Leucothrix mucor DSM 2157: one gene and its partner. The protein of the gene in region 2 interacts with the protein of the main gene of each other region in a pairwise test. Links are inferred from orthologs where the notes say so. Each region holds a gene or a part of one and is shown on either strand. Other genes may lie near its edges.

Evidence for each region. The genes of interacting proteins can lie anywhere in the genome.
Region 1: the proteins of LEUMU_RS0122315 (region 2) and LEUMU_RS0106455 interact in binary tests that used the Escherichia coli proteins (3 or more experiments, as listed by UniProt). The link is inferred for Leucothrix mucor DSM 2157 from one-to-one orthologs.

What each region holds. Positions count from the first base shown.
Region 1 is NZ_ATTE01000001.1:1,452,275-1,458,296, reverse strand. Bases 933-4,160 are described here. They hold LEUMU_RS0106455 (bifunctional acetate--CoA ligase family protein/GNAT family N-acetyltransferase), read right to left. Parts: upstream 3,815-4,160; coding sequence 1,133-3,814; downstream 933-1,132. Other genes in these bases: phbB (acetoacetyl-CoA reductase), read left to right, coding at 4,026-4,160; LEUMU_RS0106460 (histone deacetylase family protein), read left to right, coding at 933-1,101. Outside these bases: polyhydroxyalkanoate synthesis repressor PhaR, read left to right, coding at 1-172; more of LEUMU_RS0106460, read left to right, coding at 169-932; more of phbB, read left to right, coding at 4,161-4,775; LEUMU_RS0106445 (acetyl-CoA C-acetyltransferase), read left to right, coding at 4,805-5,989. UniProt on the Escherichia coli protein: Catalyzes the acetyl-CoA-dependent acetylation of lysine residues of a large number of target proteins. Acetylates RNase R in exponential phase cells and RNase II.
Region 2 is NZ_ATTE01000001.1:4,858,464-4,866,249, forward strand. What follows is about bases 2,752-5,597. They hold LEUMU_RS0122315 (DeoR/GlpR family DNA-binding transcription regulator), read right to left. Parts: upstream 4,651-5,597; coding sequence 3,853-4,650; downstream 2,752-3,852. Other genes in these bases: gatB (Asp-tRNA(Asn)/Glu-tRNA(Gln) amidotransferase subunit GatB), read left to right, coding at 2,752-2,959; hslO (Hsp33 family molecular chaperone HslO), read left to right, coding at 2,987-3,856; rhaI (L-rhamnose catabolism isomerase), read right to left, coding at 4,769-5,597. Outside these bases: Asp-tRNA(Asn)/Glu-tRNA(Gln) amidotransferase subunit GatC, read left to right, coding at 1-55; Asp-tRNA(Asn)/Glu-tRNA(Gln) amidotransferase subunit GatA, read left to right, coding at 64-1,521; more of gatB, read left to right, coding at 1,526-2,751; more of rhaI, read right to left, coding at 5,598-6,064; LEUMU_RS0122325 (bifunctional rhamnulose-1-phosphate aldolase/short-chain dehydrogenase), read right to left, coding at 6,080-7,786. UniProt on the Escherichia coli protein: Represses ulaG and the ulaABCDEF operon. Two ulaR binding sites have been identified in each promoter.

The DNA of each region.
Region 1 (6,022 bases), 3.4 Mb from region 2 along the record:
ATTTTTCCATCAACAACAGGTCACCATGCAACAGCAGATGAAGGATTTGATCACAACTAATCCGATGGATTTCTGGAAGCAGTCAACTGCTAAAAATCTGGAAATGTGGAAGCAAGTGCAGGATCGTTTCTTTAAAACCGCTAATCAGGACGATACCACCAACAAAAAATGACAATAGCAATCATTACGCACAGTGATTGCCTGAAACATGAGATGGGGATAGGCCACCCAGAAAGACCCCAACGCATACGGGCAATTGAAGATCAGCTGATAACTTCTGGAATCGGGGACTTCATGCATTATTATGATGCCCCATTAGCCACACCGGAACAGCTTGAGTTGGCTCATAGCCGCAAACATATCGATTACATTTTCGGGAAGTCACCACCTGATGACTCGATGATGGCTCATATCGACCCCGATACCTTTATGAATGAATTTACCCTGCAGGCCGCGTTACGGTCGGCGGGCTCCGCGATCTCTGCGGTGGATAAGGTATTGGGCGACAAGACTGAGAAACGTGTGTTTTGTAATGTGCGACCGGCAGGCCACCATGCTGAGCGTGATGCTGCGATGGGTTTTTGCTTCTTTAATAACGCCGCCATTGCTGCTCGCCATGCGGTTCGTGATTATGGGCTTGAGCGTGTTGCGATTGTCGATTTTGATGTACACCACGGTAATGGTACTGAAGATATTGTGGGCGATGACCCGCAAATTTTGTTCTGCTCAACCTATCAGCATCCGCTCTATCCAGAGCGCGCATTGCCTAGCAAGCCCGGCTTCTTAATTAATGCCCCACTCCCGGAAGGTGCAGGTGGTGCAGAATTTCGTGAGACCATCACAGAGCATTGGCTGCCAGAACTCAATGCATTTAAACCTCAGCTAGTTATCATTTCGGCAGGCTTCGATGCTCACCTTGAAGATGAAATGGCGGGTTTGCGCTTAGTTGAAGCAGACTACGCTTGGGTCACCAAAGAGTTGCGTAAGATTGCTGACGAGTATAGCGAAGGCCGCATTATCTCATTACTAGAAGGCGGCTACGACACCTCGGCGCTTGCCCGCAGCGTCGTTGCACACCTCAAAGTATTAATGAATATCTAAACGCTATCGTGTTTCAGGCGCATTACCCTAATCAGGCGATGCGCTTTGAAACAATCTTAATATTCATATCTTCAGGGTCGTTTGCGACCACAAAGCCCAAAGACCGCATTAATCCCAGCATTTTGAAGTTATTAGAAAGCACTTCCCCTTCAATCACACTCAGCCCTTTATCCTTTGCCACTTCAATCAACTTAGTCATTAAGCGATGCCCTAAGCCCTGATTTTGTCGTGCATCAGAAACCACTAAGGCAAACTCACAACTAACGTGGTCAGGGTTCGATAAGTAACGAGCCACACCTAATACTCTAGTCTCTTCAGACTCCTCGACAGCCACTACGGCCATCTCCAAGTCATAGTCAATTTGCGTAAAGCGCACCAGCATTTCACTGGATAGGTGCTGTAAAGCATGCATAAAGCGGAAATACTTCGCTTCAGACGATAAGCTATCGACAAAGGTTGTCACCAAACTGGCGTCATCTGGCCGGATAGGTCGCAAGACAATATCGGTACCATCGGCTAACTGCTGCTTTTCAACCACTCGCGCAGGATAAGGGTGAATCGCCATATGCGCATATTGGCTATTAGACACCTTGGGGTACATCACCCGGATGTGTGCATCCACAGCGATAATGCCATGCTCGTCCGCAATTAAAGGATTGATATCCATCTCTTTAATCCACGGCAACTCACAGGCCATTGCCGACACCCGAAGTAATACATTCACGATGGCATCCATATTAGCGGCAGGCATATTGCCAAATTCAGCCAGTAGCTGCTTAACCTTGGTACGGCTAATCAGCTTTTCAGCCAGCATAGAGTTTAGCGGTGGCAAGGCAACGGCATTATCGCGCATAATCTCGACCTTCGTGCCACCACTACCAAAGCTAATAACAGGGCCGAAAATGGAGTCAAACTTCAAGCCAATCATCAGCTCACGGCCATGTGGTGAGATATGCATTTTTTCGATCAAAATGCCGTCAACCCTAGCATCCGGACGCTTGGCTTTTACATTATCGATAATCTCACGGTACACATTACGTACTTTTTGGGCGCCTCGCACATTCAGCACCACGCCGCTCACTTCCGATTTATGCGTGATATCCGGCGATAAAATCTTCATCACGACTGGAAAGCCGATAGAGGTTGCAATGATTAATGCTTGCTCTGGCGAGGAAGCCACGCCATTGCGCACCGTATTGATCGCAAAGGCTTCTAATACCGCCATCGCTTCCTGAGAGGTCAGCGAGTTACGCTTCTCGGCTAAGGCTGATTCAATAATTAAGCGTGGCGCATCAACATCCGCACGCTCATGGCCGGTGGTGTATTTACTGGGCGATTGGAGTAACAATTTTTGATTAGTTTGATATGCCACCAAAAATGAGTAAGCACTCACGGTGGTTTCAGGGGTTTGATAGGTTGGAATACGCGACTTTGCTAACAAGACACGGGAAGACTTGATTTGCGTGCCCCCCATCCATGAAGTCAAAATAGGCTTTTTATGCTTCTCAGAGACTTGAATAATGGCCTTTGCCACATCTTCGGCATTCTCCAAGGCTAACGGCGTAAAGAAAACAATCACACCATCAACGTCTGCATCCTTCAGGCAAAGATCAACCGCTTTGGCATAACGCTCAGCTGTTGCACTAAACTGCAGATCCAACGGGTTGTGAGCGCGTAAATTACCACCAATTAAGGTACTTAACTGCTTTTTGGTCTCATCCGATGGATTAGCTAAGGTTAAGCCAATATCGACCGCGTGATCTGCTGCCAACGCACCAGGGCCAGCACCATTTGTGACAATCATTAAGCGTTTGCCAGCACTCTTATAGCGAGAGGATAAGATGCGCGCTGCCGCAAACAATTGATTAAATTCATTAATACGCACAACCCCTGAGCGGGAGAGTGCTTCTTCAAAGACTTGATCGCTACCTACCATGGCACCAGTGTGTGACATCGGGGTCTCAGTCCCGACATGGTAACGCCCTACTTTAATGGCGATGACTGGCTTGATGCGAGCAGCCGCACGCAATCCGCTCATAAAGCGCCGCGCATTATGTAAGCCTTCCAGATACAACAAAATACTCTGGGTATCGGGATCATTAACCAGAAAGTCTAAAATCTCACCAAAATCAAGGTCTGCAGAGCCACCGGTCGAAACCACTGCAGAAAAGCCGATATCATTGGAATCAGCCCAATCCAACATCGCACTACACACTGCACCTGACTGAGAAACAATGGCTAAGTTGCCGCCGATACTCTTACTAAAGCTACAACTGATATTTAATCCGGACTTTGGGCGGATAAAGCCGCTGGAATTGGGGCCAAGTAAGCGAATACCGTAGTTTTTAGCGATTTCGACGACTTTTTCTTCGAGTGCAGCACCAGCGGAGCCTGATTCACCAAAGCCCGCCGAAATCAGTACAACGCTTGAGACGCCATGCTCGCCACATTGCCGCATGATTGACAGTACATTTTTAGCGGGCGTTGTAATAATGGCTAAATCAACCTGCCTGCCTAAGGTTTTCAGGTCGGCATAACACTTATAACCCTGCACTTCTTTGTGCTTAGGGTTAATCGGGTAGATATCCCCCTTAAAGTCATTATTTATCAAATTCTTAAAGACGGCATAGCCGACTGACTTAGTGCGCCCGCTAGCACCAAACATCGCTACCGATTTTGGTGAAAACATTGAGCTTAGGTAATGTGGCCGCATGGCTTTTCCTACTTATAATATCCGTAAACTTAATTATAACTATTAAGTGGTTAATATATAGATATATTTCTGACAGAAGATTGGCTTTCATTAATATAAGCCCCTTGACACACCCGCATTCATAGCATAATTTGTGCATTGCAGCAAACTTCAATTTGCCCGCCTGGCAGAGTGGCGACAGGCGCCTCATCAAAACAAAAGGAACAAGATCATGGGAAATAAAAGAATTGCATTAGTCACCGGTGGCAACGGCGGTATCGGCGAAGCCATCTGTAAGGCACTGGCTGATAAAGGCTGTACTGTTGTTGCAGGCTACTACCCTGGCGATAAAGAGAATGCTGAAAAATGGCAGACTGAAATGAAGGGTAGTGGCTATGACGTAGAGCTAGCCGCTGCTGATGTCGCAGATTTTGAACAAACCCAGTTAATGATTGCGAATGTTGAAGAAGGCGTTGGCCCAATCGATATTTTGGTTAACTGTGCCGGTATCACACGTGATAGCAGCCTGAAGAAGATGGATGTTAGTGACTGGAACGCGGTTATCGACACTAATTTGAACAGTGCCTTTAATGTCACCAAACCAGTAATTACTGGTATGATGGGGCGCGGATTCGGTCGAATTATCAATATTTCTTCGGTTAATGGCCAGCGCGGTCAGTTTGGTCAGCCAAACTACTCAGCGGCTAAAGCGGGTTTGCACGGCTTTACCATGGCTGCTGCGCGCGAAGGTGCACGTAAAGGTGTTACTGTTAACACAGTATCACCAGGTTATGTCGCCACAGCGATGACCTCAGCAATGCCTGAAGCTGTTCTGGAATCAATTGTTAATGAAGTACCGATGGGCCGCATGGCACAGCCAGAAGAAATCGCACAAGCGGTTGCCTGGCTCGCTGATGATAACTCTGCCTATGTAACTGGAGCCAATATCCCAGTTAACGGCGGACTATTCATGAGCTTTTAAGCTTTAAACATTGGGAAGGAGAGCATTTTATGAGTGATGATGTAGTAATTGTTGCCGCCGGACGTACCGCAGTTGGCTCATTCGGCGGCAGCCTTGCCGGTTTACCTGCAGTTAGCCTTGGAGCAACAGTCGTCGCTTCACTGTTAAAGCAAACCGGTATTGACGCTGGCACCGTAGATGAAGTTATTCTTGGTCAGGTATTAACCGCCGGCGTAGGCCAAAACCCTGCTCGTCAAACAGTGATTGCGGCTGGCATGCCAGAATCAGTCCCTGCGATGACGATCAACAAAGTCTGTGGTAGTGGTTTGAAGTCTATTCAACTGGCTTATCAGGCAATCAAATGCGGCGATGCTGACATTGTGATTGCGGGTGGTCAGGAAAACATGAGTGCGTCGCCACACGTGTTACCACACTCTCGTGACGGCCAGAAGATGATGGACTGGAAAATGAAAGATACGATGATCCAGGATGGATTGTGGGATGCTTTCAATGACTATCATATGGGTACAACCGCGCAGAATATCGCGGATAAGTACGAGATCAGCCGTGAAGCTCAGGATCAGTTTGCCGCTGCTTCTCAACAGAAAACAGAAGCCGCACAAGCTGCGGGTAAGTTTGATGATGAAATCGTTCCGGTTTCTATTCCACAGCGTAAGGGTGATCCGGTTATCTTTAATCGTGATGAGTTCCCACGTGCAGGCACCACTGCTGAGAGCTTAGGCAAGCTACGTGCTGCTTTCTCACGTGATGGCACAGTAACCGCTGGTAATGCGTCTGGTATTAACGATGGTGCTGCGGCGGTATTAGTAATGAGCGCAAGCAAAGCCGCTGAGCTTGGTTTGACACCATTAGCTAAGATCGTAGCGTATGCTTCAACGGGTGTTGATCCTAAGATCATGGGTACCGGGCCTATTTCTGCTAGCCAGAAATGTCTGAAGAAAGCAGGCTGGGAAGTCTCTGATTTGGATTTGGTTGAAGCCAATGAAGCGTTTGCCGCTCAAGCCCTATCTGTGAATATGGATATGGGTTGGGATCCTGCTAAGGTCAACGTTAACGGTGGAGCCATTGCTATTGGCCACCCGATTGGCGCTTCCGGAGCACGTATTCTGGTTACCTTGCTGCACGAAATGAAGCGTAGCGACGCTAAGAAAGGTCTTGCCACGCTTTGTATCGGCGGCGGTATGGGTATTGCGCTAGCAGTAGAGCGTCCATAATCCCAGTACCAAAACATGTTTGCGGTTAGCAGA
Region 2 (7,786 bases):
GATTGCCCCAACCACAGAAGCCGGTTTGTATCTGGTTCCTAAAGTTCTCGAGTGAGTGTAATCATGCATAACAAGACTTTGACTGAGCTGGCCGCAGACTTGCGCGCGGGCGCGTACACCAGTGTTGAATTAACTCAGCACTTTTTAGATCGTATCGCTAAATATGATGGCGAACTCAATAGCTTTATTACCGTCACGCCTGAGCAGGCGCTGGCCGAAGCTGCCGCTGCCGATGCACAAATCGCTGCTGGTACGGCTGGCCCGCTAACGGGTATTCCGATGGCGCATAAAGACATCTTTTGCACTGATGGGGTGAAAACATCCTGCGGCTCAAAAATGTTGGATAACTTTGTTGCGCCATACGATGCAACGGTAGTGACTAAGCTTAAGCAAGCCGGTATGCCAATGTTGGGTAAAACCAATATGGATGAGTTTGCGATGGGCTCATCCAATGAAAATAGCTACTACGGTGCGGTTAAAAACCCATGGGATACCGAGCGTGTTCCGGGTGGGTCTTCCGGTGGAAGTGCTGCTGCAGTTGCTGCGCGTTTAGCGCCGATTGCGACCGGTACTGATACCGGTGGTTCGATTCGTCAACCTGCTGCATTTACCGGTTTGACTGGGATTAAGCCAACTTATGGCCGTGTTTCTCGTTTCGGCATGATCGCTTATGCCTCTAGTTTGGATCAGGGTGGTGTGTTGGCGCGTGATGCCAGCGATTGCGCTTTGATGCTAACGGCAATGTCTGGCTTTGATGAGCGGGATTCCACCTCTTCACAGGTGGACGATGAAGATTTTTCTGCAAGTTTAGATAAGCCACTACAAGGTTTACGCATTGGCTTGCCAAAAGAGTATTTTGGTGATGGCTTAGATGCTGCGGTGAATACTTCGATTCAAGCGGCATTGGAACAGTATCGTGCCTTGGGCGCTGAGACCGTTGAAGTGAGTTTGCCAAACTCGCATCTGGCGATTCCATCTTACTATGTGATTGCGCCAGCAGAATGCTCGGCTAACTTGTCGCGTCTGGATGGGGTACGTTACGGTTACCGCTGTGAAAATCCAAAAGACTTGGAAGACATGTATAAGCGCTCACGCGGCGAAGGCTTTGGTTCGGAAGTGAAACGCCGAATTATGGTGGGTACTTATGCGCTGTCGGCAGGTTATTACGACGCTTACTACTTGAAGGCACAGAAAGTGCGCCGCATTATCAAAGAAGACTATGTGAAAGTCTTTAATGATGTGGATGTGATTATGGGCCCGGTTACGACTAATACGGCATTTAAGTTAGGCGAGAAAGTGGATGATCCTGTCAGCATGTATTTGTCTGATATCTACACGATTGCGCTGAACTTGGCAGGATTGCCGGGTATGTCTTTGCCGGTTGAGCCAGTTGAAGGCTTGCCTGTTGGTTTGCAGATTATTGGTAACTATTTTGATGAAGCCAAATTGTTAAACGTGGCGCATCAGTTCCAGCAAGCAACGAGCTGGCATAAGCAATCACCAGAAGGCTTCGGAGGTTAATACGATGGAATGGGAAACAGTAATCGGATTAGAAATCCACGCGCAGCTTTCGACGAAAAGTAAGATTTTCTCCGGCTCCTCAACCGCGTATGGCGCAGAGCCAAACACGCAAGCCAATGTGGTTGATTTGGCGATGCCGGGTGTTTTGCCGGTGCTTAACCGTGAAGCCGTTCGTAAAGCCGTGATGTTTGGTTTAGCGATTGATGCGGATATCGCACCTTACTCGGTATTTGCCCGTAAAAACTATTTCTATCCTGATTTGCCGCAAGGCTACCAGATCAGTCAATTTGATAAGCCGATTGTTGGGCTGGGTCATTTGGATATCGAACTGGAAAACGGTGAAACCAAGCGTGTCGGTGTAACTCGTGCGCATTTGGAGCAGGATGCGGGTAAGTCTTTGCATGAAGATTTTGCAGGACAAACCGGAATCGACTTGAACCGTTCAGGTACGCCATTGTTGGAAATCGTTTCTGAGCCGGAAATGAGCAATGCCAAAGAAGCCGTCGCGTATATGAAGAAGATTCATTCGCTGGTTCAGTATTTAGGCATTTGCGACGGCAATATGCAGGAAGGTTCGTTCCGTTGTGATGCGAACGTGTCTGTGCGCCCCAAAGGCCAGAAAGAATTTGGAACCCGTGCTGAGCTGAAAAACATCAACTCCTTTAAGTTTGTTGAGCGCGCTATCAATATAGAAGTGGAGCGTCAGATTGATCTGATTGAGTCCGGCGGTACCGTGGTGCAGGAAACACGCTTGTTTGATCCCGATAAGGATGAAACACGCTCCATGCGCTCAAAAGAGGAAGCTAATGACTATCGTTACTTCCCAGACCCTGATTTGCTGCCAGTAGAAATCACGCAGGCGTTATTAGCTGAAGTGCGTGCTGAGCTGCCAGAGTTACCAGAGCAAAAGAAGCAGCGCTTTATGGACGAGTTCAAACTGAGTGAGTTTGATGCGTCAGTACTCACTGTTAGCCGTGCTTTGGCAGAATATTTTGAAGTTGTCGCTGCGACGACGAATGAGCCTAAATTGTCTGCAAACTGGGTGAGTGGCGAGTTAGCCAGTTACCTGAATAAGCAAGATATGGCTGTCGAAGATTCACCCGTCAGTGCTGAGCAACTCGCTAGTTTGATTGCACGCATTATCGATAACACCATCTCCGGCAAAATTGCTAAAGATGTGTTTGAAGCAATGTGGAATGGCGAAGGTACACCGGATGAGATTATTGAGGCCAAAGGGCTGAAGCAAATCACCGATACTGGCGCAATTGAAACCTTGATTGATGGCATTATCGCAGCAAACCCTGGCCAGTATGAGCAGTACCGCTCGGGCAAGGATAAGTTGTTTGGCTTCTTTGTCGGGCAGGTCATGAAAGAGTCCAAAGGCAAGGCCAATCCTGCTGAAGTAAATCGCCTGCTAAAAGCTAAGCTGGATGCCTAAGCGCATCCGCTGATAAGAGAATTGAATATGGATAAAATTTACCGCTTCCTGATTGATGATGCCAATGTTCGTGGTGAATGGGTGCAGTTGGAAGAGACTTGGAAAACATTGAAGGCTTGCGCAGAGTATCCTGCGCCAGTTCAGCAAATGTTGGGCGAGTCGCTGGCGGCTGTGTCATTACTGGCAGCAACCATTAAGTACAAAGGCACGCTGGTGTTTCAGATCAGTGGCGGACATCCGATTAGCATGTTAGTGGTACAAGCTTCGTCTGATGGCAAGCTGCGCGGAATGGCGCGCTGGAAAGACGACTTCACAAAAGATGAGTCTATCAATGGCTTGTTTGGTGAGAATGGCCGTATCGTTATTACGGTTGAGCCGGAAGAGGGTAAAGGTGAGCGTTACCAGAGTATTGTTAATCTGGATGGTGAAACCTTGTCTGATTGTTTGGAAGCATATTTTGAGCAGTCCGAGCAGTTGAAAACGCGTTTGGAATTAGCGGTTGGTGAAACGTCAGTTTCTGGTTTGCTGGTTCAGCGTTTGCCGGGCTCTGTTGAAGATAAGGATGGCTGGAATCGCGTAAAAATGCTGACAGAAACGGTCACCACTGAAGAGTTGTTGACGCTGGATGTGGAAACCATGCTGCATCGCCTGTTCCATGAAGAAACATTGCGTTTGTTCGATGGCGAGCCACTCCGTTTTGAGTGCAGTTGTTCACAGTTGAAAGTGGATAATATGTTGCTTGGGCTAGGACGTGAAGAAGCAGAAGACACTCTGAAAACACAGGGCAAGATTGAAGTAGACTGTGATTTCTGTAATGCGCACTATGTCGTGGATGAAATCGACTTAGAGCGCATTTTCTCAGAAGGCTTGATCGCAGGAAATGATAGCGTGCATTAATGCGTTTGGTGCTCTGAGGAGGCGACGATTACTTCGATCCCAGCCTTCTCAAGCATCTTCACTGAATCTGGCTTAACGCCATTATCTGTAATCACGGTATCGATTCTATCCAGAGGGCATAGGATCAAACTTCCAAACGTTTCAAACTTACTGCTATCGACCAGTACGATTAATTGCTCTGCTTGCTTCAGTAGCTTCTGCTCCGCTTTAATCAGCAAAGGGTCTGCCTCAATTAAGCCCTGTTGGCGTATGGCATAGGCTCCAATAAACATTTTCGACGCGTAAAAATGATCAACTGCTGTGTCATCTTCATACGGACTCAGGATGATATTTTGTGCGCGATAAACTTCCCCGCCTGGCAGTGTGACTTGATTATTCGACCGGCGAAGCAAGTAGTCGGCCATCGTAAATGAGTTGGTTAGTATGTGAAGGCTGCGGGCCTCCAAAAACTCGGCCATGCGGTAGGTACTTGTCCCACCGTTAATAATAATCGACTCCCCATCCTGACACAGTGCCGTCGCTTCACGGGCAACCGCTCTTTTTTCTTCCACATGCAGCGTTTCATTATTATTGAATGAGTTGCCAGCTAAGCGGGGAGGGGCAGGTGTTTTGTCTGTTACAACTTCAATACCACCCCGGATTTTCTGAGCCAAATTTGCCGCTGCTAAAGTATTAATATCGCGACGGACCGTGGCAATCGAGGCATCGAGTGCAGTTTCTAATTCATGCACTGTCACAATAGATTGTTGTGAGAGCATGTTTAGAATTTTTTTGTGCCGCTGTCGTTCGTTCATTGTATGTCTCAGTCAATGCGAGTTGAAAATTGTAGCATATTGACGGAAGTTGATTCTAAATGATTTTATTCAGTCAATACTGCCAATGTAACGAATTACATTGGCAGTGTACTCGCGATTAAACGATGCCAGAGCTGGTTGTTTTACTGGCAGGACGTTCTTGTGCGCAGGTTTGACGGTAGCCACTGGCGCGGTAAGTGCCGAGTGTGTCGATTGCACCTCCAGAGCGTTGTCGGGCCATCTGCAAGATAGGCTCAACATCCAAGTTGTAGGCGGCTTTTAACGTCGCTTGAGCCATCATCGCATCATTTCCGTCCTGATAGTTACCCAGTGCTGTACGATCAACTATCAATGCTTTCAGGTATGCACGTTGCACTTCAGCAGCACTGTAAATCAAGCTCTCAATCGGGTCGGTGACATTATGTGATTGATCCAACATGTAGAAAGGCGAGAAGTCAGTAGACTCGTTTTCAATATCAACCAATTCATTAAATACAAGAAATAGCTGGTAAGGGTTGATTGAGCCACTATCTAAGTCATCATCACCATACTTGCTGTCATTAAAGTGGAAGCCACCTAATTTTCCGAACTGGGATAAGCGTGCCACAATCATCTCGATGTTCACATTGGGAGCGTGATGACCAAGGTCCACCAGTGACTTACAGCGCTCACCGATTTCCGTCGCCGCTAAGTAGCTGCTACCCCAGTCCTGAATGACGGTTGAGTAAAACGCAGGCTCAAATATTTTGTGTTCAAGTAGCATGCTCCAGTCTTCGGGTAGTTCAGCATAGATTGCTTTTGTGCTTTCAATGTAGCGAGCAAAGGCACGTGAAAAGTGTTGCTGGCCTGGGAAGTTGGAGCCATCCCCCACCCAAACTGTCAGCGCATTGGAGTTTAGCTTTTTACCTAACTCAATTACGTCAATATTATGCGTAATGGCTTGCTCGCGTGCCGCTTCTTCAGCATTGCAGAGGCTGCCGTATTTGTATGAGTGTGCCTGGTCTAGCTGATCCTGAAAGGTATTTGAGTTCATGGCATCAAAGTGCATGCCACGAGTTTGTGCATAATCCAACAGTTCCGAAGGATCTGAAGGGGTATCCCAAGGAATGTGCAGAGATATGCCCGGCGTTGCTTGGCTTAACTGCTGTACAACAGAGCAGTCTGATACCTTTTCAAAAATATTTCGTGGCTCACCAGGGCCAGGGAAGCGTGCAAAGCGAGTACCGCCGGTGCCCAAGCCCCATGAAGGTAGCGCAACGCTAAATGCTTGTGCCTTAGCGGTTAACTCCTCAATGTCCAGACCTTGGCGCTCCAGCTTGTTACCCATTGCGGCATAGTCATCATTGAGTGCTTGTTGTTGTTTTGCATTTTGCTCATCAATGAACTGCTGATCAATATGTGTCATGTTACTCATAGTGATTCTCTCCTCTTATCGTGTGAATGACGGTGCATGGCCTGCATCGACATTAAGAATATTTCCGGTGGATTTTGCTGAGGTGTCAGCCGCGAAAAAGTAAACGCCTTCAGCGATATCCTCAGGTAGAACATTAAGCTTTAGCAGGCTACGTTGACGGTAGTGCTCTTCCAGCTCATTGGTTTCCATATTATAGGCACTGGCGCGTTCTTCCTTCCATTTGCCACTCCAGATCTTGGAACCGCGCAGTACCGCATCAGGGTTTACGACATTGGTACGAATGCCATGCGGTGCACCTTCAAGGGCTACGCAGCGTGCTAACTGAATCTCAGCGGCTTTTGCTGTGCAATAAGCGGAGGCGTTAGCTGAAGCGACTAAGCCATTTTTGCTAGCAATAAAGACGACGGCTCCACCCATTTTCTGCCCTTTCATTAACGAGAATGCAGCGCGTGAAACTAGGAAGTATCCAGTGGCTAGAATATTTTGATTAAAGTTCCAGGACTCTAGTGTGGTTTCGTCTAATGGAGATGATGAAGCAATTCCTGCATTAGAAACTAGTATATCTAGTCCACCAAAGCGTAAGCTTGAGTATGCAAAGGCTTGCTGGACTTGCTCCTCTTTTGTGACATCCATCTTAATTCCGGCCACGACATCTTTGCCAAATGCCGCTTCAAATCCTGCGACTGTTTCTGTCAGGCTTGCTTCATCAATATCTGTGAGGAGTACACAAGCACCTTCCTTTAACAGGCGCTCGGCGGTTGCTTGGCCGATACCGCCAGCGCCACCAGTGATTAAGGCAATTCGACCAGCAAGTGCTTTCGGTTTGGGCATGCGCTGCAGTTTTGCTTCTTCCAGCAACCAATATTCAATATCAAACGCTTCTTGCTCTGGCAGGCCCATATACTCGCTCACACCCGATGCACCGCGCATAACATTGATGGCATTCACATAAAACTCGCCAGCAATTCGGGCTGTTGCTTTATCTTTAGCAAAAGTCAGCATGCCTACGCCGGGAATGAGATAAACAATGGGGTTGGCGTCGCGAACTGCAGGGCTATTATCATGCTTGCAACGATTATAGTAAGCATTGTAGTCGTCACGATACTGTTCTAAGGCAGCATCCAAGCCTTCAATTACTGAAGACAGGTTGGCTGTTTCCGAGTCAAATTGGCTAGGATCAAAGTCAACAACAAAAGGTTTGATTTTTGTGCGTAGGAAGTGATCAGGGCAGGAGGTGCCGAGTTCAGCTAGCGCCTGTAATTCCGCGCTATTAACAAACTCCAGCACTTCATCACTATCATTAAAATGACCTAGCTGACGTTGATGTTCGCTAGTTTTTCCACGAATGATAGGCATTAACTGGCTTGCCACTTGTTGACGTTGCTCTGCCTGTAGCGAGCTATGAACAGCACCACCAAAGGCTGCTTTGCCTTCTAACTGTTGGTCTAACCATACTTGCGCACGATTGATCATTTCTAGTGATGTCTCATAACACTCTTTGGCGCTATTCGCCCAAGTAAATAAGCCATGTGCTTCTAGCACGACACCTTTTAAATGTGGGTTTTCAGTGGCAATCTTTTCTAATTCAAGACCAAGTTGGTAGCCAGGTCGTCTCCATGGGAGCCAGCCAATGTCGCTGCCATAAATTGTTTCCGTTAGATCGCGGCTGTTTTTGCTGGCCGCAATTGCAATCACGGCATCTGGGTGTAAGTGGTCTACGTG